Variovorax paradoxus: one gene and its partner. The protein of the gene in region 2 interacts with the protein of the main gene of each other region in a pairwise test. Links are inferred from orthologs where the notes say so. Each region holds a gene or a part of one and is shown on either strand. Other genes may lie near its edges. The genes, in order: QHG62_RS08825 and QHG62_RS11520.

Region 1 (11,620 bases), 570 kb from region 2 along the record:
GAGTTGCTGCGCCCGCTCGTACAGGCGCACGAAGTCGGGCGATATCTCGCTGACGGTATCGAGCCCTTCGGCCGCCATTTCGAATGCATGCTGGAAGTCGTCGAGCGCGCCCTGCCAGATGCCGGGATCGATGCCTTCAGGCGCGGGCCCCACCCAGCGCAGCTTGGTGCCGGGCCACTGCTTGCCGACCGCAAGACGCAATTCGCGCGCCGCGCGCTCGACGGCCGCCGCCAGCTGCTGCCAGTCGACCAGTCCGCGCGCATGCTGGAGGCCCGCGCCAAGCAGATCGCGCGCGAAATCGAGCGCCTGGCCGCTGCCGAGTTGCGCCCCGAGAAACTGCACACCGGTCTCGTTGAGCTGGTGGGCCTCGTCGAACACGACGACGCTCACGGTGGGCAGCAGCTCCGCCATGCCGGTTTCGCGCACTGCGAGATCCGCAAAGAACAAGTGGTGGTTGATGACCACCACATCGGCTGCCAGCGCCTCGCGCCGTGCGAGGTTGACGTGGCAGGGCTTGAACTGCGGACACTGCGCGCCCAGGCAGTTCTCGCGCGTGGAAGTGATCAGCGGGATAAGCGGCGAGCGCTCGTCCAGACCGGGAAGCTCGGCCAGGTCGCCCGTTCGGGTGGCCTTGGACCATTGCTCGATCTTCGCGAGCGTTCGCAGGCTGCCTCGCTCGGGCAGCGAGGCATCGTGCCGCGCAAGGTCGAGCCGGTGCAGGCACAAATAGCTTGCGCGCCCCTTGAGCAGTGCTGTTCGCACCGGCAGTTCGAGTGCCTCTACCAGGCGCGGCAAATCGCGGCCGAAGAGCTGGTCCTGCAATGTCTTGGTGGCAGTCGACAGCAGCACGCGCTCACCGCTCAGCAACGCCGGCACGAGATACGAGAAGGTCTTGCCCACGCCGGTGCCGGCCTCCACCACCAGCACGCCGCCGTCTTCGATGGTGCGTGCCACGGCCAGCGCCATTTCGGTTTGCCCCGAGCGTTCGCGAAACTGCTCGGCAGCACGGGAAAGCGCACCGCCGTGCGCGAAGGCGTCGCGCACCTTGTTCTCGAGTGTGTCGGTCACGCGGGTTCTCTCGGATCGAGCAGGTTTTCGAGCCGCACGATCTGGTCGCGCAGCCCGAGGCGGCGCTTCTTCAGGCGCCGCAGCAGCAGTTCGTCCTGCGGCAAGGCCTCGGCCAGGCGGTCGATGGTGGCATCAAGGTCGGCATGTTCGATGCGCAACTCGATCAATTGGCGGGAAAGGGAATGGAGATTGGAGTCCAACGTTGGCGATGCGCGTATTCCGCGCGCACTCGTGTTCACTCGATAATACGTCCTGACACGAATTCACGAGAAGACACAAACGGAAAGCGCGCCATTGGCGCATTGCGCTCATGACCCTAGGCTTTCGACTTGCCGCCGCAACCGGCCTCCACAAGGGAGACCGCCCCTACCAGCAGGACCAGGTGCTGATGATGAGCCATCCGCGCGCGCCGGGCTGCATGCTGGGCGTGGTGGCCGACGGCATGGGCGGGCGCAGCGGCGGACGCAAGGCCTCCGACCAGGTGCTGATGACGGCACGCCAGCTTTTCACCCGCTATCACCCTGATCGAGACAGCTCCACGGCGGTGCTGCGGCAGCTGCTCGAAGACGCGCATACGGTGATCAAGCTCACTGCCCTGTCGAGCGAGCAGGAGCCGCACAGCACACTGGCGGCCTTTCTCATGAACCCCAAGGGCGACTGCGCCTGGATCCATGCCGGCGACTCCCGCATCTATCACTTCCAGGACGGCGAGCTCGTCACGCGCACGCGCGATCACTCCTATGTGCAGGTGCTCGTCGACCGCGGCGAGATCAGCGAGGCCGAGGCCAATGTCCATCCCAAGGGCAACATTCTCCTGGGCTGCCTCGGCATGACGACGACCCCGCCGCCGGTCGAGCCCCACTACATTCCGGCCATGCAGCCCGGCGACCTGCTCATGGCATGCAGCGATGGGCTCTGGCACTACTTCAGCCCCGAGGAGCTGGCCAGCGTGTTGTATTCGGAGCAGCCGCGCGACGCGGTTGAAATCCTGGTGGGCGAGGCGCGGCGCCGCGCCCGCGGCACCGGCGACAACATCTCCATTGCGGTATTGAAGCTCGAAGCGCTTCCGGCAGAAGTCTGAGCACCAACGACGCTGTGCGACCCGGCGCTTTGCGGCGCAGGACCTCCAGCGCCTAACGGGCGGGCGATGACGCCGGCGCTGCCGGCGGCGCCGGGGGCAGCGGCGCCCCGCGCGGCTTGCTGCGATCGGCGTTCTGCCGTTCGCGGCTGGCCCGGCGCTCCGCCGCCTTCTGCTGCTTGCTCTCGAAGCGTTGGACTTCAGCCGGCGCTTCGGCGCGGCGCTGCGCGGCCTTGGCCTGCTCTTCGGCGTTTGCCCTTTGCTTGGCCTCGAGCTGGCGCCGGCGCTCGTCGGCTTCGGCAGCGGTGGCGGCACGGCTTGCCGCGTGATCGGCAGCGCGCTGCTCGCGGTCTTTCTGCGCCTGGCGCGACTCGTCCTGCTTCTCGGGCGTGTCTTGCGGGCGCCGCGTGGCGGCCTTTTGATCTAGCTTCTCGAGCTCGGCCGCGCCGCGCCGCTGGCGCTCGATGTCGTTGATGGCCGTTTCCTGGCGCTTGATGTGATCGGTTTCGGTGCGGCGGCGCCTGCGGCTGTCGCGCAGGCAATCTTCGACCGCGAACTTCTGGTAGCAGGCGGCGCGCTCCTTCTCGAATCGCGCCTCGATGGCGGCGCGTTCGGCCGTCAGCCTGCTGCGTTCGGCTTCGAAGTCGGCGGTGCCTGCGGCCGCATTGGACTGAGCCCAGACCGGCAGGCTGCCCAAGGTCATCAGCACGGCGAAAACGATATTTTTCATGTCAGTCGAGTGTCGACGATCCGGCGCTCCAGCGAGAGGAATTCGCTCGATTGCATTTCGGTGAGCCTGGAAACCGTGCGCGGAAATTCATGCGCCAGCGGCCCCTCGGTATACAACGCCTCCGGCGCCACCTCAGCCGACATGATGAGCTTGACACGCCGGTCGTACAAGACGTCGACGAGCCAGGTGAAACGGCGTGCTTCGGAAGCCATGCGCACCGGCATGTGCGGCACGTCGGAGAGCAGCACCGTGTGGAACTGGCTGGCAATTTCGAGGTAGTCGTTCTGCGAGCGCGGCCCGCCGCACAGCGTCTTGAAGTCGAACCAGACCACACCGCCCGCCTTGCGCCGTGCGCGGATCTCGCGCTGCTCGATGTGCAGGACCGGGTTTTCGTCGGCCGTTTCGGCCAGCTTGTCGAAAGCCTTGCGCATTTCCTTCTCGGCCGCCGCATCGTTGGGCGTGAGGTACATGCGCAATTGCTCGAGTGTGCGGCGCCGGTAGTCGGTGCCGTTGTCCACGCTCAATACTTCGAGCTTTTCGTTCAGCAATGCAATCGCTGGCAGGATGCGGTCGCGATGCAGCCCGCCCGGGTACAGGTCGTCGGGCCTGAAATTGGAGGTGGTGACAAAGCCCACGCCGTTCTCGAACAGCGACACCAGCAGCCGATGAAGAATCATCGCATCGGTGATGTCCGCCACGTGGAACTCGTCGAAGCAGATCAGCTTGTAGCGCTTGGAAATGCGCAACCCAAGCTCATCGAGCGGATTGACCGTGCCCTGCAACTCGCGCAACTCGCGGTGCACCTCGCGCATGAACTCGTGAAAGTGCAGGCGCGTCTTGCGCCTGAGCGGCACGGCGTTGAAGAACAAGTCCATCAGGAAGCTCTTGCCCCGCCCGACGCCGCCATACATGTAGACGCCGCGCGGGAGCTCCGGCCGGTTGATGAACTTCTTCAGTGCGTTGGAGCGCTGGGCCTTGTAGCCGGCCCACTCCCGCGCGCAGCGATCCAGCGCCTCCACGGCACGCAGTTGCGCGGGATCGCTCTGGAACCCGCGCACCGCGAGTTCCGCCTCATAGGCCTCTTTGACGCTGGTCAATGGATCAGAAGTTCAGCGTACGCTTGTCCACGGCAAGTGCCGCTTCCTTCGTGGCTTCCGACAGCGACGGATGCGCGTGGCAGATGCGCGCGATGTCTTCGGCGCTGGCCTTGAACTCCATGGCCACCACGGCTTCGGAGATCAGCTCGCTGGCTTGCGGGCCCACGATGTGCACGCCGAGGATCTCGTCGGTTGCGGCATCGGCCAGGAACTTGACCATGCCGGTCGTGTCGCCCAGCGCGCGTGCGCGGCCGTTTGCCAGGAACGGGAAGGTGCCGGCCTTGTAGGCGCGGCCCGCGGCCTTGAGCTGCTGCTCGGTCTGCCCGACCCACGCGATCTCGGGGCTGGTATAGATGACCCACGGAACCGTGTTGAAGTTGACGTGGCCGTGCTGGCCCGCAATGCGCTCCGCCACGGCAACGCCCTCTTCCTCGGCCTTGTGCGCGAGCATCGGACCGCGCACCACGTCGCCGATGGCCCACACGTTGGGCAGGCTCGTCTTGCAATCGTCGTCCACGGCAATGGCGCCGCGCTCGTCCAGCTTCAGGCCCACGGCTTCGGCGTTCAGGCCAATGGTGTTGGGCACGCGGCCGATCGAGACGATCAGCTTGTCGACTTCCAGCGTCTGGGCTTCGCCCTTGGCATTGGTCCAGGCAACGCTCACGCCCTTCTTCGACAACTTGATCTCGCCGACCTTGACGCCAAGCTCGATCTTGAGCTTCTGCTTGTCGAAGGCCTTCTTGGCTTCCTTGGCGATCTGCTCGTCCACCGCGCCGAGGAAGGTCGGCAGCGCTTCGAGCACCGTGACTTCGGCACCGAGGCGGCGCCACACCGACCCCATTTCCAGGCCGATGACGCCCGAGCCGATCAGGCCCAGCTTCTTCGGCACCGCGCCGATGCGCAGCGCGCCGTCGTTCGAAAGAATGTTCTCCTCGTCGAAAGGCGTACCGGGCAATGCGCGGGCGTTGGAGCCCGTGGCCACGATGATGTGCTTGCCGCTGATCGATTCTTCGGCCGCGCCCGCCACCTTGATCTCATAGCCGGTTTCGTCGGTTTTCACGAACGAGCCGCGGCCATGGAAGAAGCTGATCTTGTTCTTCTTGAACAGGTACAGGATGCCGTCGTTGTTCTGCTTCACGACCTGGTCCTTGCGGGCCAGCATCTTGTCGATGTCCAGGCCAAGGCCCTCGACCTTGATGCCGTGGTCGGCAAAGTGGTGGCCGGCCTGCTCGAAGTGCTCCGACGATTGCAGCAGCGCCTTCGACGGAATGCAGCCGACGTTGGTGCAGGTGCCGCCCGGTGCCGGGCCGCCCTTGCCGTTTTTCCACTCGTCGATACACGCGACGTTGAAGCCGAGTTGCGCGGCGCGAATGGCCGCGATGTAGCCGCCGGGGCCGCCGCCGATGACGATGACGTCGAATTGTTTGTTTGCCATCTGATCAGTCTCCTCAGATGTCGAACAGCAGGCGCGACGGATCTTCCAGCGCCTCCTTCATGGCGACCAGGCCCAGCACGGCTTCGCGGCCGTCGATGATGCGGTGGTCATAGCTCATGGCAAGGTAGTTCATCGGGCGGATGACGATCTGGCCGTTCTCGACGACGGCGCGGTCCTTGGTGGCGTGCACGCCGAGGATGGCCGACTGGGGCGGGTTGATGATCGGGGTCGATAGCATCGAGCCGAAGGTGCCGCCGTTCGAGATGGAGAACGTGCCGCCAGTCATCTCTTCGATGCCGAGCTTGCCGTCCTGCGCCTTCTTGCCGTATTCGGCAATCTTCTTCTCGATGTCGGCAAAGCTCATCTGGTCGGCATTGCGCAGGATGGGCACCACCAGGCCGCGCGGCGAACCGACAGCAATACCGATGTCGAAGTAGCCGTGGTACAGGATGTCGTTGCCGTCGACCGAGGCGTTGATCACCGGGTACTTCTTCAGCGCATGCACCGCGGCCTTCACGAAGAAGCTCATGAAGCCGAGCTTCACGCCGTGTTCCTTGGTGAAGCTGTCCTGGAAGCGCTTGCGCAGTTCCATCACCGGTGCCATGTTGACCTCGTTGAAGGTCGTCAGGATGGCGTTGGTGGCTTGCGATTGCAGCAGGCGCTCGGCAATGCGGGCGCGCAGGCGGCTCATCGGCACGCGCTGCTCGGGGCGTTCGCCCAGGTCTGCGGTGCCAGAGGGTGCCGAGACTTGCGGCAGCGCAGGCTTGGCGGCCGGTGCCGCCACGGTGGCGGCAGGCTTGGCGCCCGAAGCCACGGCGCCGAGCACGTCGCCCTTGGTGACGCGGCCGTCCTTGCCGGTACCGGCCACGTCGCTGGTCTTCAGGTTGTTGTCGGCCAGCAGCTTGGCAGCGGCGGGCATGGCAACGTCGGCCTTCGAGCCGCCGGCGGCTGCGGCAGCGGCTGCGGGGGCCGGTGCAGCGGCGGGCGCCGGGGCTGCGGCGGGCGCCGGGGCTGCGGCGGCGGGTGCTGCCGCCGGTGCGGCGGCCGCGCCCTTGCCTTCGGTGTCGATCCTGGCGATGAGCTGGTCGGCCACCACGGTGGCGCCATCGGGCTGGACGATTTCGGCCAGCACGCCGGCCGAGGGTGCGGGCACTTCGAGCACGACCTTGTCGGTCTCGATCTCGATCAGGATTTCATCGACGGCGACGGCTTCGCCGGCCTTCTTCTTCCAGGTGAGCATGGTGGCTTCGGCCACGGATTCGGAAAGCTGGGGGACTTTGACTTCTACGATAGACATTTGGAGTGAGCTCCGTTTTGTTCTTGAGGGTGTTCGTGTGAAAAAAGGCTCTTGATTACTTGGTCAGCACGAAGCCCTTGAGCTTGCCAAATGCGCCATCGACGAGCGCCTTCTGCTGTTCCTGGTGCAGGTGCGAGTAGCCCACCGCCGGCGATGCCGAAGCGGCACGGCCGGAGTAGCCGAGCTTCTGGCCTTCCTGCATGTTTTCGTGGATGTAGTGCTGCACGAAGAACCAGGCGCCCTGGTTCTGCGGCTCGTCCTGGCACCAGACCACGTCGACGAGATTCGGGTACTTCTTGATCTCGGCGGCAAAGGCCTTGTGCGGGAACGGGTAGAGCTGCTCGACGCGGATGATCGCCACGTCCTCGTTGCCCTGCTCTTCGCGCTTCTTGAACAGGTCGTAGTAGACCTTGCCCGAGCAGGCGATCAGGCGCTTGACCTTCTCTGCCTTCAGGCCCTTGCTGTCCGGAATGACCGTCTGGAAGCTGCCCTTGGTGAACTCGGACAGCGGCGACGTTGCATCCTTGTTGCGCAGCAGCGACTTGGGCGTAAGGATGATGAGCGGCTTGCGCAGGTTGCGCACCATCTGGCGGCGCAGCACGTGGAAGATCTGGCTGGCCGTGGTCGGCTGCACCACTTGCATGTTGGTGTCCGCGCTCAGCTGCATGAAGCGCTCCAGGCGTGCCGAGCTGTGCTCGGGGCCCTGGCCTTCGTAGCCGTGCGGCAGCATCATGGTCAGGCCGTTGACGCGGCCCCACTTCACTTCGCCCGAAGCGATGAACTGGTCGATCACCACTTGCGCGCCGTTCACGAAGTCGCCGAACTGGGCTTCCCAGATCACGAGCGTGTTCGGGTCGTTCGATGCGTAGCCGTATTCGAACGCGAGGACGGCTTCTTCCGAGAGGATGGAGTCGATGACGACGAACGGCGCCTGGTTTTCAGCCACGTTCTGCAGCGGAGTGTAGGTGCCGACGTCGAACTTCTCGCGGTTCTGGTCGTGCAGCACGGCGTGGCGGTGCGTGAAGGTGCCACGGCCCGAGTCCTCGCCCGAGAGGCGAACCGGGTAGCCGCTGGCCACCAGAGAGGCGAAAGCCATGTGCTCGCCCATGCCCCAGTCGACGTTCACGTCGCCGCGGCCCATGGCGGCGCGGTCGTCCAGCACCTTCTTCACGAGCGGGTGCACCGTGAAGCCGGCCGGCACCGTGGTGATCTTCTCGGCCAGGCGCTTCCACTCGCTGGACGGAATGGCCGTGTCGCCGGCATCGGTCCACTTCTTGTTGAGGTAGGGGCTCCAGTCGACCGCGTACTTGCTCTTGAAGTTGGTGAGCACCGGGTCGATGGTGTTCTTGCCTTCGTCGAAGGCCGCGCGTTGCGCCTTGACCATGTCGTCGCCGAGCGTGTCGCCCAGGCCTTGAGCGGCCAGCTTGTCGGCGTACAGCTTGCGCGTGCCGGGATGCTGGGCGATCTTCTTGTACATGAGCGGCTGCGTGAGCGAAGGCGTGTCCTGCTCGTTGTGGCCGAGCTTGCGGAAGCAGACGATGTCCACAACCACGTCCTTCTGGAACTCCATGCGGAATTCGAGGGCGAGCTGGGTAGCCAGCACCACGGCTTCGGGATCGTCGCCGTTCACGTGCAGCACCGGCGCCTCGATCATCTTGACGATGTCCGAGCAGTACAGCGTCGAGCGGCTGTCGCGCGGGTCGCTGGTGGTGAAGCCGATCTGGTTGTTGATGACGATATGCACCGTGCCGCCGGTGAAGTAGCCGCGCGTTTCTGCCAGTGCCAGCGTTTCCATCACGACGCCCTGGCCCGCGAAGGCGGCGTCGCCGTGCACCAGCACGGGCAGCACCTGCTTGCCCTGCGGGTCGGCGCGGCGGTCCATGCGCGAACGCACGGAGCCTTCGACCACGGGGTTCACGATTTCGAGGTGCGAGGGGTTGAACGCAAGGCTCAGGTGCACCGGGCCGCCAGGGGTGGTCACGTCCGAGCTGAAGCCCTGGTGGTACTTCACGTCGCCGCTTGGCAGGTCTTCAGGTGCGGTGTGGTCGAACTCGGCGAACAGGTCGGCGGGCAGCTTGCCCAGCGAATTGACCAGCACGTTCAGGCGGCCGCGGTGGGCCATGCCGATCACGATTTCCTGCACGCCCTTGACGCCGGCCTGGTTGATGAGCTCGTCCATCGAGACGATGAAGCTCTCGCCGCCTTCGAGCGAGAAGCGCTTCTGGCCCACGTACTTGGTATGCAGGAAGCGCTCGAGGCCCTCGGCCGCCGTAAGGCGGTTCAGCACGTGCTTCTTCTGCTCGGCCGTCAGCTTGGGGTTGGTCCGGGCGCTTTCGAGCTTCTGCTGCCACCAGCGCTTGTGGTTCTGGTCGGTGGTGTACATGTACTCGGCGCCCATCGTGCCGCAATACGTTTCACGCAAGGCATTGAGCAGGTCGCGCAGCGACATGGTCTCTTTGCCGAAGAAGGTGTTGCTCGTGTTGAACACCGTCTCGAGGTCGGCGTCGGTAAAGCCGTAGAACGAGGGCTCGAGTTCCGGAATGGCCGGGCGCTCGGCGCGCTTGAGGGGGTCGAGGTCGGCCCAGCGGGCTCCGACGTTGCGGTAGGCGGCAATCAGCTGCTGGACGGCGGTGCGCTTGCGGCCCAGTTCGGAGTCTGCGCCGCTGGCCTGGACCACGCGGGTCGTGCCCTGCTTGGCACGTTCTGCAAAGGCGTTGATGACCGGCTGGTGCGGCACATCGCGGGTATTGGAGCCGTCTACGGCGGGAACATTCTGCAGCGCATCGAAATACGAGCGCCAGTTGTCAGGCACGCTGCCAGGGTTGGCAAGGTAGTTTTCGTACATCTCTTCGACGTAGGGCGCATTGCCGCCGAAGAGGTATGTGTTGCCTTGATAGGCGGTGTACGCCGATGGCGTAGAAGAATCGCTCATATTCCGCTGACCTTCGCTTCCCTGAAGGAAGCACTAGCTGGTTAAGAAACCTTCCGCGACACGGCTGAACCGGTTGGCGGATGCGACTGTGGCTGGGGAAGGGCCTGAGTACCTTGGCATTGTGCCACGTCAGACATATGACGGCTCGGCGCAACTTCGCAAGATTACCCTTGCTCATTCAGGCAGAAGAAAGTAGTTGTTTGATCTGTTGCAGCGTGGCGGGGTCGTCCATGGTGGTCAGGTCGCCCGGATCGCGCTGCTCGCACACGGCCTGGATCGCCCGCCGCAGCAGCTTGCCGCTGCGGGTCTTGGGCAGCCCGTTCACAAAGCGCACGCGGGCCGGCCGCGCCAGCGCGCCGAGCTGGTCGGCCACCACTTTCATGATTTCGCCCTCCAGCTTCAGCGCCACGTCGGGGTCGGTAACTGCCTGGCCGTCCCGCGGTACGACGAAAGCCATGGCCACCTGCCCCTTGAGCGCATCGGCCACGCCGACCACCGCCACCTCGGCCACGCCGGCGTGCCCCGAAATGCTCTCCTCGATCTCGCGCGTGCCGAGGCGGTGCCCGGCCACGTTGATCACGTCGTCGGTGCGCCCGAGGATGTAGAAGTAACCGTCTTCGTCGCGAATCCCCCAGTCGAAGGTCGAATAGACCATCTTGCCGGGTACGGTTTTCCAATAGGTGTCGACGAACCGCCGGTCGTCCTTCCACACCGTTTGCATGAAGCCCGGCGGCGTGGGCCCTTCGATCACGACCACGCCCTTTTCGTTGGCGCCCGTCAGTTCCTCACCTGTGGATTCGTGCAGGATCTTCACGCGGTAGCCGTACATCGGCACGCCCGGGCTGCCGAATTTGCTGGGCTTTTTCTCCACGCCATTGGCAATGGTGATGATCGGCCAGCCCGATTCGGTCTGCCAATAGTTGTCGATGATCGGCACGCCCAAGCCGTCGGCAATCCACCGCGCTGTGGGCTCGTCGAGCGGTTCGCCCGCCAGGAAGAGCGCGCGCAGGCTCGACAGGTCGTATTTTCTGAGCAGCGCCGGGTCTTGCTTCCTGAGCACGCGCACCGCGGTGGGCGCGCTGAACTTCACCGTGACCTTGTATTTCTCGACCAGGCGCCACCAGATGCCGCCGTCAGGCTGCTTGTCGATGCCCTGGGTGGGCAGGCCCTCGTACATCAGGGTGGCCATGCCGGCGATCAGCGGCCCATAGACGATGTAGCTGTGGCCCACCACCCAGCCGATGTCGCTGGTCGAAAAATAGGTTTCGCCCGCCCGCCCGTCGAAGATGTGCTTCATGCTGGCGGCCAGCGCCACCGCATAGCCGCCGACATCGCGCTGCACGCCCTTCGGCTTGCCGGTGGTGCCGCTCGTGTAGATGGTGTAACTGATGTCGGTGGCGGCCAGCCAGGTGCATGGCACTTCGGTGGCGCGATGCTTCAGGCTCAACTCGGCAGCCAGGTGGTCGCGCCCGGCGGTCAATGCCATGGGCGCAAGGCCGCGATCGGTCAGGAGCACGGCCGGTGGCTTGTGCTTTGAAATCCTGATGGCCTCGTCGAGCAGCGGCTTGTACGCAATGACCTTGCCGCCGCGAGAACCGGCGTCGGCGCTCACCACCACCTTGGGCTCGGCGTCTTCGATGCGCGCCGCCAGCGAGCCACTGGCGAAGCCGCCGAAAACCACGCAATGGATGGCGCCGATCCGCGCGCAGGCCAGCATGGCGAACGCCGCTTCCGGAATCATCGGCATATAGATGAGCACGCGGTCGCCTTTGCCCACCCCGAGCTCGACCAGGCTGGCCGCGGTGCGCTGCACCTCGGCATGCAGTTCGCGAAAGCTGTAGGTTCTTTCGGTTCCGGTTTCAGTCGATACGAAGATCAACGCAGGTTGATCGCCGCATTCGGCTACATGCCGGTCGACGGCGTTGTGGCACAGATTGGTGCTTCCACCCACGAACCAGCGGGCAAATGGCGGCTGGCTGGCGT
Region 2 (11,069 bases):
GCTTTGGCGTGCGCAACAGGGTTCAGCTGGTGAGCGCGGCGGCAGACTGGCAGCCTTAGCGGCTGCGGGCCCGCGCTCCTAGCCGGCAATGCCGTTGCGTGCGGATGCCGGCTGCAGGGCGTCGAGCGCCGAAAGCCTGCGGTAGTCGCCCGGCAACACGGCATAGGTGCCTAGAAAGGTCTTGTGCAAATGGCTTTGATCGGTAAAGCCGGCGGCGTGCGCTGCATAGGTAACGCGCGCACCGCCGGCGATGAGATCGCGTGCGTACTCGATGCGGTGGCCCACCAGCATTTCATGCGGGGTGAAGCCCATGGCGCCTTTGAAGCGGCGCTGCACATGCACCGGGTGCAGGCCCGCCGCATCGGCCAGGCTATCGAGCGTCATGCGCTGCTGAAAGCCCGAGGCGATCAATTCATACAGCCGGTTCATGCGCGCGTCGCCGCTGTCGACAACGCGGGTGGGCTGTGCCTGCAACGGAATCCAGCGGGCCAAGCGCTGGCGCAGCAGGGCGCGGCCGGCTGCACTGCTCTCTTCATCGCCGCTGCGCGCGGGCTCGTGCAGCAGCCTGTGGCATTCGAGAAAGCCGAAGGCCTCCGAGGGATCGAGAAAAACCGAAACGCCGGCGTCGTCTTCCACGCGGGCAAGCGGAGTGCTCTCGTGCGCTGCGCTGATGCAGCGGGCAACGGGGCCGCTGCAGTACATCGCTTCCTCGCGCCACGGCGCACTGCGCGCCTGCACGGCGTGCCAGACCTGCGGCGCCACGCGCAGCAGTGCGCCCGGCGGCACGACTGTCACGCGGGTGCCGGTGCGCACGTGCAGTTCGGTATCGGACACCGAGAGCGTGAATCCCACGTGCCTGTGCGGCCGGATCTCGCGATGCAGCAGCGTGTTGGCGGTCAGTTGAAGACCTGTGAGATCCGCATCTCGCCAGTAGCGGGAGGCCAGGAATTCCATCGAAAAGCAGGGCTCCCCGAAAGTCTTGGTTTATGGACAAGCAGCAATTGGCATGCCCGTGCATGCCTTGCCTGGATTGGCATTCATGCAAAGGTATTCACTCGCGCGCCGGCGTGGGATGCCACGGCCCGCCTTCAGCCCCCGAATGTGCCCGAAGCTAAGAATTTACAAGGCGGCATAACCGCCCTTTGGTAGTTTGGCTCCAACTCCGCAGCGTCTGCCCGATGCATGCGGCACTTCCATCAGGCCTCTCATGATTCTTGCCGGTTTGTTGCAACAAGCTCTCGATTCGACGGCGCCTTCGGGCGCGCCGTCAACTACACAGGCCGACGGCGCCGAGCCGCCGCTCGACGGGCCTTTTCCGCAACTGTATTCGGAAGAGCAACTCTATCTGCCGGAATCGGCGCACCGGCATGCGGAAGGCGTACCCGGCATCGTGGGCGACCTGCTGAATGCTTCGGGCAACAAGGAGCGCCGCGATCTCATCCAGGCCTTGCTGAATGCGCTTGGCTTCGACTGGCTTGGCTACGGCACCATTACCTTCCTGCGCGGCCGCTGGTGGCCGCTCAGCTTCTTTACCGCGCATGCAAACACCGAGTGGACGCAGCGCTACTTTTCGCACCGCCTCTACGAGGTCGACCTGCGGCAGCCTGGCGTTCCGGCCTCGAGCCTTCCGCTGGTGTGGGACATCGAGCAGATCGAAGCCTTGCCGTTGTCCGCTGCAACGTCCGCAGCCGCATCCGCGGCCGAGAACCCCGAAGGGCGCAGGCAGCGCTTTCTGGACGACCTGCGCGCCAGCGGCATCAGAAGCGGGCTGATGTTTCGGCTCGCGTCGCCCACGCAGGTGAACCAGTACACCGTCATCAGCCTGCAGTCGGGCGAGCCGGGCCGCGGCTGGATCACCGACGACATCGTCGGCCATGCGTTGACGCTGGGGCTGAGCCTGCACGAGTACGTGCTGCGCCATTCGCGCATGCCGAGCGAAGCGGGGGCTGCCGCGCGCATCGAGATCTCGACCACGCAGCAGTACATCCTCCAGCATCTGCTGCAGGGGCGCAGCGACAAGGAGATTGCCAACCGCCTCGATCTTTCGGCCCACACGGTGGACTACCACATGCGCCAGTTGCGCCGCCGTTTTGCCGCGCGCAACCGCGTGCAGCTGGTCAACGCGGTGCAGCAGGGCGACAGCGACTTCGGCGTGCTCAGCGACATATAGGGCCAAAAAAACAGCCCGCACAAAGGCGGGCTGGAAGGTGACCTGCTGGAGGAGGGAGGATCAGAGAGGGTGCAGGCCACAGGGAGAAAGAGCCTCCACTATGTTCGCCAAACCTGCACGCAACCTGACCGGAGGCGGGGGCGTCAGTCCTCGTCTTCCCACTTGCCGATGACGGTGCCCAGCACGGTGAACGGCGCGCGGATGGGCTCATGCCCCGGATTCAGCGGCAGCAGCCAGCGGCGGCCGTCTTCTTCCTTGAAGACCTTGAAGGTGATTTCATTGCTCGACTCGAGCCTTGCGATGATGCGTTCGCCGTCCTCGGGCGTTGTGCGCAGGGTGTCGACAAAGATGATCGACTCGGCAGGGTAGCTCTTCATGCTGCCCGTGGGAGCCGTCATGCTGTCGCCGCGCACGCGCAGCGCATAGGTGTTGCCGGGGCTGTGATGCGCAACGCAGGGAATCCACCGCTCGGACTCCACCGGCGCACGCCCGCCCTTGTTCCAGGAGGTGGCGTCGGCCCATGCGATGAGCGGCACGGTGCCGGGAGTGCCCGGGCTGAACGAAGGGATGGGAGGCGGGGTGCGCGTCACCCGGTAGGGGCCGGGTGGTTCGTTGGCGGTGTCGCGGGCCGGGCGCTGCTGCACCGGGTCCCATGGCGCGGGGCCATCGCCGGTGTCGAGCCAATTGGGGTCGACGCGGTACGCCCGCGCCAGCGCGAGCAGGCCCATCGAGCGGCCGGTATCGCCGCGCTCGATCTTCGAGATGTTCGACTGCTTGACGCCCGAAGCGGCCTCGGCCTGCTTCTGGGTCATCTTCGCGTATTTGCGTGCTGCCAGTGCACGCGCTGCAATAGTCTCCATAGGCGCAGATTTAAGCGCACGCGAATATTCGACTTGGACTTTAGAATAGTTGAAAGGGAGTATTTGCCATGAAACCACGCAAGTTGGTGCTGGCGCTGAAGGCCGCAGGGCCCACGCAAAAGCAGTCCGAAAAACCGGCGGACGGCGCACAGCCGCGCCGCAACCAGGTTCGCCCTCTGGGCTGAGCCATGAAAAAGCAATCGACACCGGGCCTCTGGCTCGACCGCACGCTGTGCGCGCTATTGGCGCTGCTGTCGGCCTTGGGGCTGTTCTATGGAATTCGCCTGTGCGACTACGGGCTGGGCGGGCTGGCCGCCGCAGGCTTGGCGGCGGCGGGTTGCGTCGGCACGGCGCTGTTCGACGACTCCGCGTTCAGGCGGGCGCGCGCGGTTCGGGAGGCGATAAGGCGAGGGTCGAGCTGACGCGCACGCAGTCCTTGATGTGCTGCTCGCCCAAAGCGCGCAGGGCGGCATAGCCGAGCGCGGCCGAAACGATCTGCCCGGCAACCGGCACGTACTTGGCGGCCTGCTTGGCAGTGAGCTTGACGCCGGCATGCCGGGCCAGCTTGATCAGCAGGTCGCGCGTGACAAGGCGGCCGACGAGAAGGGCGCCAACCGTGGTGGCCGCCTTCTGGATGCGCTCGCGCTGGTGCGGCGCGAGCCTCTCGACCTGGGTGACAGAAAGCCCAAACTCGGCGCTGATCTGCGGCACCAGCCGCGAGAGCAGGGCAGCATCGGCCGCCCAGTCGACGCCGGGCAACGGAATGGCGCTGGCGGCGGCGGCCATCAACGCCTTGCGGCCGATCAGGCGGCGGCTGCGGTGGACCGCGGCAATGAGCTTTTCGTCACCCCGGGCCAGTTCGATGGCGGACGGCATGGCGCATGTCTCCTTGGCAGGTTCAGGTCAGGCCGCCAGCGCCTCGAGCTGGTCCGACAGGGCCAGCCAGCGTTCTTCGAGGCGGCCGATTTCTTCGTTCAGGGCTTTCAGCCGCTTGCCTGCTTCGGCAATTTCGGCCGATGGCAGGGGCTGCGCCAGGCGTGCCTCCAGCGCGGTGCGCTCGGTGCCCGCCGCGGCCAGGCGTTCGTCGATCTGCGCGATTTCGCGCTTGATGGGCTTGGCCTGGTCGCTGCGTTGCTGGCGGCCCTGGGCGTCTTGCTTGCGCTGCTGCGGGTTCTTGGCGGCGGCCGTGGGTTCGCTCTCGGCGGCAACCGGCGCGGGCACAGCCACGGCGGGGGCAGCGGCACTTGCGGCCTCGCGCACGGCCACCTTGGCCTCTTCGCGCAGCCGCTTGGCTTCGTCGAGCAGGTAGCGCTGGTAGTCGTCGAGGTCGCCGTCGAAATCGGTGACCACGCCGCGGCCCACCAGCCAGAATTCGTCGCACACCGAGCGCAGCAGCGCACGATCGTGGCTCACGAGCATCAGCGTGCCTTCGAACTCGTTCAGGGCCACGGCCAGGGCCTCGCGGGTGGCAAGGTCCAGGTGATTGGTGGGTTCGTCCAGCAGCAGCAGGTTGGGGCGCTGCCACACCATCATTGCGAGCACCAGGCGCGCTTTTTCGCCGCCGCTCATGGTGCCCACGGGCTGCTTCACCATGTCGCCGCTGAAGTTGAAGCTGCCCAGGAAGCCGCGCAGAGCCTGCTCGCCGGTGGCCTCTTTCACGCTGCTGCCGAGCTCGCGCGCCATGCGCACCATGTGCTCGAGCGGCGTGTCCTGCGGGCGCAGCACGTCGAGTTCCTGCTGCGCAAAGTAGCCGATGTTCAGGCCCTTGCCTTCGGTCACCTGGCCGGCCAGCGCGCCCATTTCGCGCGCAATGGTCTTCACCAGGGTCGACTTGCCCTGGCCGTTGGCACCCAGAATGCCGATGCGCTGGCCCGCCAGCACCGAGCGGCTGACGCCGCGCAGAATGGTCTTGGGCTCTTCGCCTTCGATCTCGTAGCCGAAGCTCGCGTTGCTGATGGAGAGCATCGGGTTCGGAATGTTGCCGGGCTCCTTGAACTCGAAGGTGAAGTCGGCCTCGGCCAGGAGCGGCGCCACGCGCTCCATGCGCTCCAGCGCCTTGACGCGGCTTTGCGCCTGCTTGGCTTTGCTGGCCTTGGCCTTGAAGCGGTCGATGAACTTCTGCAGGTGGGCGATCTTGTCCTGCTGCTTGCTGAAGGCGACTTGCTGCTGCTCCATCTGCAGCGCGCGCATGTCCTCGAACTTGCTGTAGTTGCCGCCGTAGCGCGTGAGCTGGGCGTTGGCAATGTGCAGTGTCACGTCGGTCACGGCATCGAGAAACTCGCGGTCGTGGCTGATGACGATCATGGTGCCGGCGTATTTCTGCAGCCAGGCTTCGAGCCAGACGAGTGCGTCCAGGTCCAGGTGGTTGGTGGGTTCGTCGAGCAGCAGCAGGTCGCTCGGGCACATCAGCGCGCGGGCCAGCTGCAGGCGCATGCGCCAGCCGCCCGAAAAGCTGTTGACGGGCTCATCGAGCTCGTGCGACTTGAAGCCCAGGCCAAGAATCAGTGCCTGCGCGCGCGGCACCGCGTCGTGCTCGCCGGCGTCGGCCAGGTCGGTGTAGGCATGGGCCAGTTCCATGCCGATATCGCCGTCGTCGGGGTTGGCCTCGTAGGCGGACTCGATGGCGGCCAGTTTTTCGCGCAGCTCGGTCAGGCGGGTGTCGCCGCCCACCACGAATTCGGTGGCCGATTCGTCGGTTTCGGGCATGTTCTGCGCCACCTGGGCCATGCGCCAATGCCTGGGCACCGAAAAGTCGCCGCCGTCTTCGTGCAGCGTGCCGTTGAGCAGCGCGAACAGCGTCGACTTGCCCGCGCCGTTGCGGCCCACCAGGCCGACCTTTTCACCGGGGTTGAGGGTGACGGTGGCGCCGTCGAGCAGAACCTTGGCGCTGCGGCGAAGAATGACGTTTTTGAGAGTAATCATGAAATAGGAACCGTAGGGGCGATTATCCCGCCCAGCCCCGGACGGCCTGGCGCAAAGGGGCATAGGGGCGGACAGCGCCCGGTAAAGGGGCCGCAGCGCAGGCTGCGGAAAGCGGTGGGGGCTTGGCCGGGCGCAGCTAACGCGCGCCGCCGCCGGCCAGCAGGGCGGTGCGGGTGACCAGCAAGACCTGGTCCTCGCCCGCCGAGGTTTCGAGCCATACCACTTCGAGTTGCGGAAACGCCGCCTCGAAATAATCGCGCTCGTTGCCGATTTCAAGCACCAGCACCGCCTGCTCGCTCATGCGCGAAGGCGCATCGGCAAGCAGCTGGCGCACAAAGTCCATGCCGTCGGTGCCGCCGGCCAGCGCAAGCTCGGGCTCGGCGCGGTATTCGGCGGGCAGGGCGGCCATGCTGGCACTGTTCACATAGGGCGGATTGCACAGCACCAGGTCGTAGGGGCCGGCCACTTTCTTCAGGCCGTCCGACTCGATCAGCGTCACGCGGGTGTCGAGCTGGTGCCGCGTCACGTTGATGGCGGCCACTTCGAGCGCTTCCACCGACAGGTCGGCGGCATCCACAATCACATCCGGATAGGTCAGCGCCGCGAGCACGGCCAGGCTGCCGTTGCCGGTGCACAGGTCGAGCACGCGCTGCGTGTGCTCGCCCAGCCAGTAGTCGATGCTGCCGTCGGCAATCAGCTCGGCAATGAAGCTGCGCGGCACGATGGCGCGCTCGTCCACGTAAAAGGACACGCCCTGCAGCCAGGCTTCCTTGGTGAGGTAGGCGGCGGGCTTGCGCGTGGCAATGCGCTCTTCGACGAGTGCTTGCACCTTGCCGGCATCGGCCGAGGACACGGGGCTGTCGGCCACCGCGTCCAGGTCGTCCAACGGCAGCTTCAGGCGCCACAGCACGAGCCACGCGGCTTCGTCGAAGGCGTTGGCGGTGCCGTGGCCGAAGGCGACGCCGGCTTCTTCGAGCCGCTTGGCGCCGGCCTCGATGAGTTCGATGACCGTGCTCATGGATTTGCTCCTTCCCCTTTTGGGGGAAGGTTGGGATGGTGGCGGGCAGAGCGTCCAATAGATGCGCCGATTGCCCCCACCCCGGCCCTCCCCCGGGAGGGGTGGGAGAAAGACAAGCGCTTCATGATGGGTCGAGCAGCACTTCGAGCCGCTCCAGCGTGCGCTTGTAGATGTTCTTCAGCGTCTCGATCTCGGCCACTTCGATGTGCTCGTCGATCTTGTGGATGCTGGCGTTGACCGGGCCCAGCTCGACCACCTGCTTGCAGATCTTGGCGATGAAGCGGGCATCGCTGGTGCCGCCGCTGGTCGAGAGCTCTGTCTGGATGCCGGTTTCGTCGGCAATGGCCGCCTGCACCGATGCCACCAGCTCGCCGGGCGTGGTGAGAAACGGCAGGCCGCCGACAGTCCAGGCAAGGGTGTAGTCGAGCCCATGGGCATCGAGCACCGCGTGCACGCGCTTCTGCAGCGATTCGGGTGTCGATTCGGTCGAAAAGCGGAAGTTGAAATCGACAACGGCGCTGCCCGGAATCACGTTGCTCGCGCCGGTGCCCGAGTGGAAATTGCTGATCTGCCAGCTGGTGGGCTGGAAGTACGCATTGCCTGCGTCCCAGCCGCCGGCCGCGTTGATGGCTACCAGTTCGGCCAGCGCGGGCGCAAAGGCGTGAACCGGGTTTTTTGCCAGGTGCGGATACGCGATGTGCCCCTGCACGCCGTTCACCGTGAGCTTGCCGCTCATGGTGCCGCGGCGGCCGTTCTTGATCATGTCGCCGCAGCGCTGCACCGCGGTGGGCTCGCCGACGATGCAGTAGTCGATGGTTTCGCCGCGCGCGGCAAGGGCGTTGCACACGACGACCGTGCCGTCGACGCCGGGGCCTTCTTCATCGCTGGTGAGCAGCAGCGCGAGCGTGAGCTTGGGGTCGGGCGTGGCCTTGAGAAACTCTTCGATCGACACCACGAAGGCGGCAACCGAGGTTTTCATGTCGCAGGCGCCGCGCCCGTAGAGCTTGCCGCCGCGATGCGTAGGCGTGAAAGGATGGCTGGTCCACTGCTCGACCGGTCCGGTGGGCACCACGTCGGTGTGGCCGGCGAACACCAGCGTTTTTGTTGCCGCGGCGCCGGCGGGGCGGCGCACCGCCCACAGGTTGGTCACGCGAAAGTCGGCCGGGCCGCTCTCGATGGTTTCAAGCGTGAAGCCCAGCGGTGCCAGCCGCTCGCCGATGATCTGTTGGCAGCCCGCATCCTCGGGGGTGACGGAGGGGCGCGAGATGAGTTGTTCGGCGAGCTGGAGCGTACGGGACATCAGATAAAAAGCCAGGGGAGGGCCGGGTCGGTCAGAACTTCACGTCCAGCGTGATGTCGGTAAAGGTGGGTTCGTCGACCTGGTCCGTCAGGTGGCGGTCTTCGGTCTTGGGCTTGGGCGCGGCGCGGTTCTGCAGGCGCCACATCAGGTTGGTGGGCGAGTCGGACTGGGCCAGGCCTTCTTCGCGCGTCACGCGCTCTTCGGTGATGAGGCGGGCAATGTCTTCTTCGAAGGTCTGCGAGCCTTCGGCCATCGATTGCTCCATGGCTTCCTTGACGGCAGAGAAGTCGCCTTTTTCGATCAGCTCGGCCACCAGGGCCGTGTTGAGCATGACCTCAAGCGCCGGTACGCGGCCGCCGGTGGGCGTGCGCAGCAACCGCTGCGACACGATGGCGCGCAGGGCCGAGCCCAGGTCGCCCAAGAGCGTGGGGCGCACCTCGACCGGGAAGAAGCTCAGGATGCGGTTGAGCGCACGGTAGCTGTTGTTGGCGTGCAGCGTGGCCACGCACAGGTGGCCCGATTGCGCATAGGCAATGGCGGCCGTCATGGTTTCGCGATCGCGGATTTCGCCGATCTGGATCACGTCGGGCGCCTGGCGGAGCGCGTTCTTGAGCGCCACCTGCAGCGACTCGGTGTCGCTGCCCACGTCGCGCTGGTTCACCAGCGACTTCTTGTTGGTGTAGGTGAACTCGATGGGCTCTTCCACCGTGAGGATGTGGCCGGTGGCGTGCTCGTTGCGGTAGTCGAGCATCGAGGCCAGCGTGGTCGTCTTGCCCGCGCCGGTAGCGCCGACCATCAGGATCAGCCCGCGCTTTTCCATGATCAGCGTCTTGAGAATGTCGGGCAGGTTCAGGTCGGCAAAGCTGGGAATGGTCGAGGCAATGTGCCGCACCACCACCGCATAGCTGCCGCGCTGGCGCATGGCGCTGATGCGGTAGTTGCCGGCGCCCTCGAGCATCACGGCCATGTTGAGCTCGCCGGTTCTTTCGAGCTCCTGGATGCGGGCTTCGGGCACCACTTCGGCCAGCAGCGCGAGCGGCGCTGTGGCGGGCAGCACCTGCGCATTGATCGGCACGCAGGTGCCGTTCATGCGGATCAGCACCGGGGAGTGCGCCGAGAGATAGATGTCGGAGGCCTTGCGCTCGGCCATCAGACGAAGGATTCGCTCCATCATGTTCATCGATCTCTCTCCTCGGATGCTGTTGTTGTCTAACGGAAAAAAGCAGGCAGGAAGCTCAGTCGCGCAGCAGGTCGTTCAGGCTGGTCTTGGAGCGCGTTTGCGCATCGACGGTCTTGACGATGATGGCCGCGTAGGTGCTGTAGTCCTGGCCCGACTTGGTCTTCTTGGGCAGGTTGCCGCTGATGACCACGCTGCCGGACGGCACGCGGCCGAAGAAGGTCTCGCCGGTGTCGCGGTTGAAAATGGGGGTGCTCTGGCCGATGTACACCCCCATGCCGAGCACCGAGTTTTCTTCGATGACCACGCCTTCGACCACTTCGGAGCGGGCGCCGATGAAGCAGTTGTCTTCGATGATGGTGGGGCCGGCCTGCAGCGGCTCGAGCACACCGCCAATGCCCACGCCGCCCGACAGGTGCACGTTGGCACCAATTTGCGCGCAAGAGCCCACGGTGGCCCAGGTGTCGACCATGGTGCCTTCGCCCACATAGGCGCCGATGTTCACGTACGAGGGCATCAGGATGGCGCCCTTGGCAATGTAGCTGCCGCGGCGGGCCACGGCCGGGGGCACGATGCGCACGCCCGATTCCTTCAGCTCGCCGGCCGACAGGTGCGAGAACTTGGTCGGCACCTTGTCATAGAAACCGAGCGAGCCGGCCTGCATCTGCTCGTTGTCCTTCAGGCGGAACGACAGCAGCACGGCCTTCTTGATCCACTGGTGCACCGTCCACTTGCCCACGCCTTCGCGCGTGGCAACGCGCAGCTTGCCGTTGTTCAGTTCGGAGATCACGTGCTCGACGGCTTCGCGCACTTCGGCGGAAGCAGCGGTGGGCGAGACATTGGCGCGGTCTTCCCACGCGGCGTCGATGGTTTGTTGCAGTTGCTGGGTCATGGGAGAGTCTCAGGTAAAAAATGGGGCCGGGAAAGCAGCGGTTCAGCGCTCGCCTTTTGCGCCGGACTGGACGAAGCGGACGATGCGCTCGGCGGCTTCCACGCATTCGGCGGTTTCGGCCACCAGCGCCATGCGGATCCGGCCGCGGCCGGGGTTGGGGCTGTGTGCCGTGTCGCGCGCCAGATAGCTCCCCGGCAAAACCGTAACATTGTATTGAGCGTAGAGCTCGCGGGCGAAGGATTCGTCGTCGCCAGCCCACACTTCGGGCACCCCCGCCCAAAGGTAGAAGCTGGCGTCGGGCAGGCGAACGTCGAGCACCGGTTCGAGCAGTGGCGTGACGGCGTCGAACTTGGCCCGGTACTTGGCGCGGTTTTCGACCACGTGGGCTTCGTCGCCCCAGGCTGCAATGCTGGCCGCGGCCACGGTGCCGCTCATGGCGCTGCCGTGGTAGGTGCGGTACAGCAAGAAGCTCTTGATGATGGCCGCATCGCCGGCCACAAAGCCGCTGCGCAGGCCCGGCACGTTGCTGCGCTTCGAAAGCGAGGTCAGCGCAATCAGGTTCCTGAAGTCGCGCCGGCCCAGCTTTGCCGCAGCCTCAAGGCCGCTGAGCGGGGGCTCGTCGCGGAAGTAGATTTCGCTGTAGCACTCATCGGCCGCAATCACAAAGCCGAAGCGGTCGGACAGCGCGAACAGTTTCTTCCATTCGTCCAGGGGCATCACGGCGCCGGTC

Evidence for each region.
Region 1: the proteins of QHG62_RS11520 (region 2) and QHG62_RS08825 interact in binary tests that used the Escherichia coli proteins (3 or more experiments, as listed by UniProt). The link is inferred for Variovorax paradoxus from one-to-one orthologs.

What each region holds. Positions count from the first base shown.
Region 1 is NZ_CP123990.1:1,793,771-1,805,390, reverse strand. Bases 6,561-9,999 are described here. They hold QHG62_RS08825 (2-oxoglutarate dehydrogenase E1 component), read right to left. Parts: upstream 9,638-9,999; coding sequence 6,761-9,637; downstream 6,561-6,760. Other genes in these bases: QHG62_RS08820 (propionate--CoA ligase), read right to left, coding at 9,816-9,999; odhB (2-oxoglutarate dehydrogenase complex dihydrolipoyllysine-residue succinyltransferase), read right to left, coding at 6,561-6,705. Outside these bases: QHG62_RS08860 (ATP-dependent DNA helicase), read right to left, coding at 1-1,068; QHG62_RS08855 (DUF465 domain-containing protein), read right to left, coding at 1,065-1,268; QHG62_RS08850 (PP2C family protein-serine/threonine phosphatase), read left to right, coding at 1,379-2,149; QHG62_RS08845 (hypothetical protein), read right to left, coding at 2,202-2,876; cell division protein ZapE, read right to left, coding at 2,873-3,973; lpdA (dihydrolipoyl dehydrogenase), read right to left, coding at 3,978-5,408; more of odhB, read right to left, coding at 5,422-6,560; more of QHG62_RS08820, read right to left, coding at 10,000-11,620. UniProt on the Escherichia coli protein: E1 component of the 2-oxoglutarate dehydrogenase (OGDH) complex which catalyzes the decarboxylation of 2-oxoglutarate, the first step in the conversion of 2-oxoglutarate to succinyl-CoA and CO(2).
Region 2 is NZ_CP123990.1:2,358,656-2,369,724, reverse strand. Bases 3,444-6,331 are described here. They hold QHG62_RS11520 (ABC-F family ATP-binding cassette domain-containing protein), read right to left. Parts: upstream 5,953-6,331; coding sequence 3,934-5,952; downstream 3,444-3,933. Other genes in these bases: prmB (50S ribosomal protein L3 N(5)-glutamine methyltransferase), read right to left, coding at 6,089-6,331; QHG62_RS11525 (hypothetical protein), read right to left, coding at 3,444-3,906; QHG62_RS11530 (hypothetical protein), read left to right, coding at 3,444-3,452. In the rest of the region: QHG62_RS11550 (helix-turn-helix transcriptional regulator), read left to right, coding at 1-59; QHG62_RS11545 (helix-turn-helix domain-containing protein), read right to left, coding at 79-954; QHG62_RS11540 (helix-turn-helix transcriptional regulator), read left to right, coding at 1,223-2,170; QHG62_RS11535 (helix-turn-helix domain-containing protein), read right to left, coding at 2,314-3,030; more of QHG62_RS11530, read left to right, coding at 3,219-3,443; more of QHG62_RS11525, read right to left, coding at 3,403-3,443; more of prmB, read right to left, coding at 6,332-6,970; dapE (succinyl-diaminopimelate desuccinylase), read right to left, coding at 7,092-8,270; QHG62_RS11505 (PilT/PilU family type 4a pilus ATPase), read right to left, coding at 8,302-9,450; dapD (2,3,4,5-tetrahydropyridine-2,6-dicarboxylate N-succinyltransferase), read right to left, coding at 9,506-10,339; dapC (succinyldiaminopimelate transaminase), read right to left, coding at 10,382-11,069. UniProt on the Escherichia coli protein: Genetic data indicate it may be involved in ribosome assembly or function.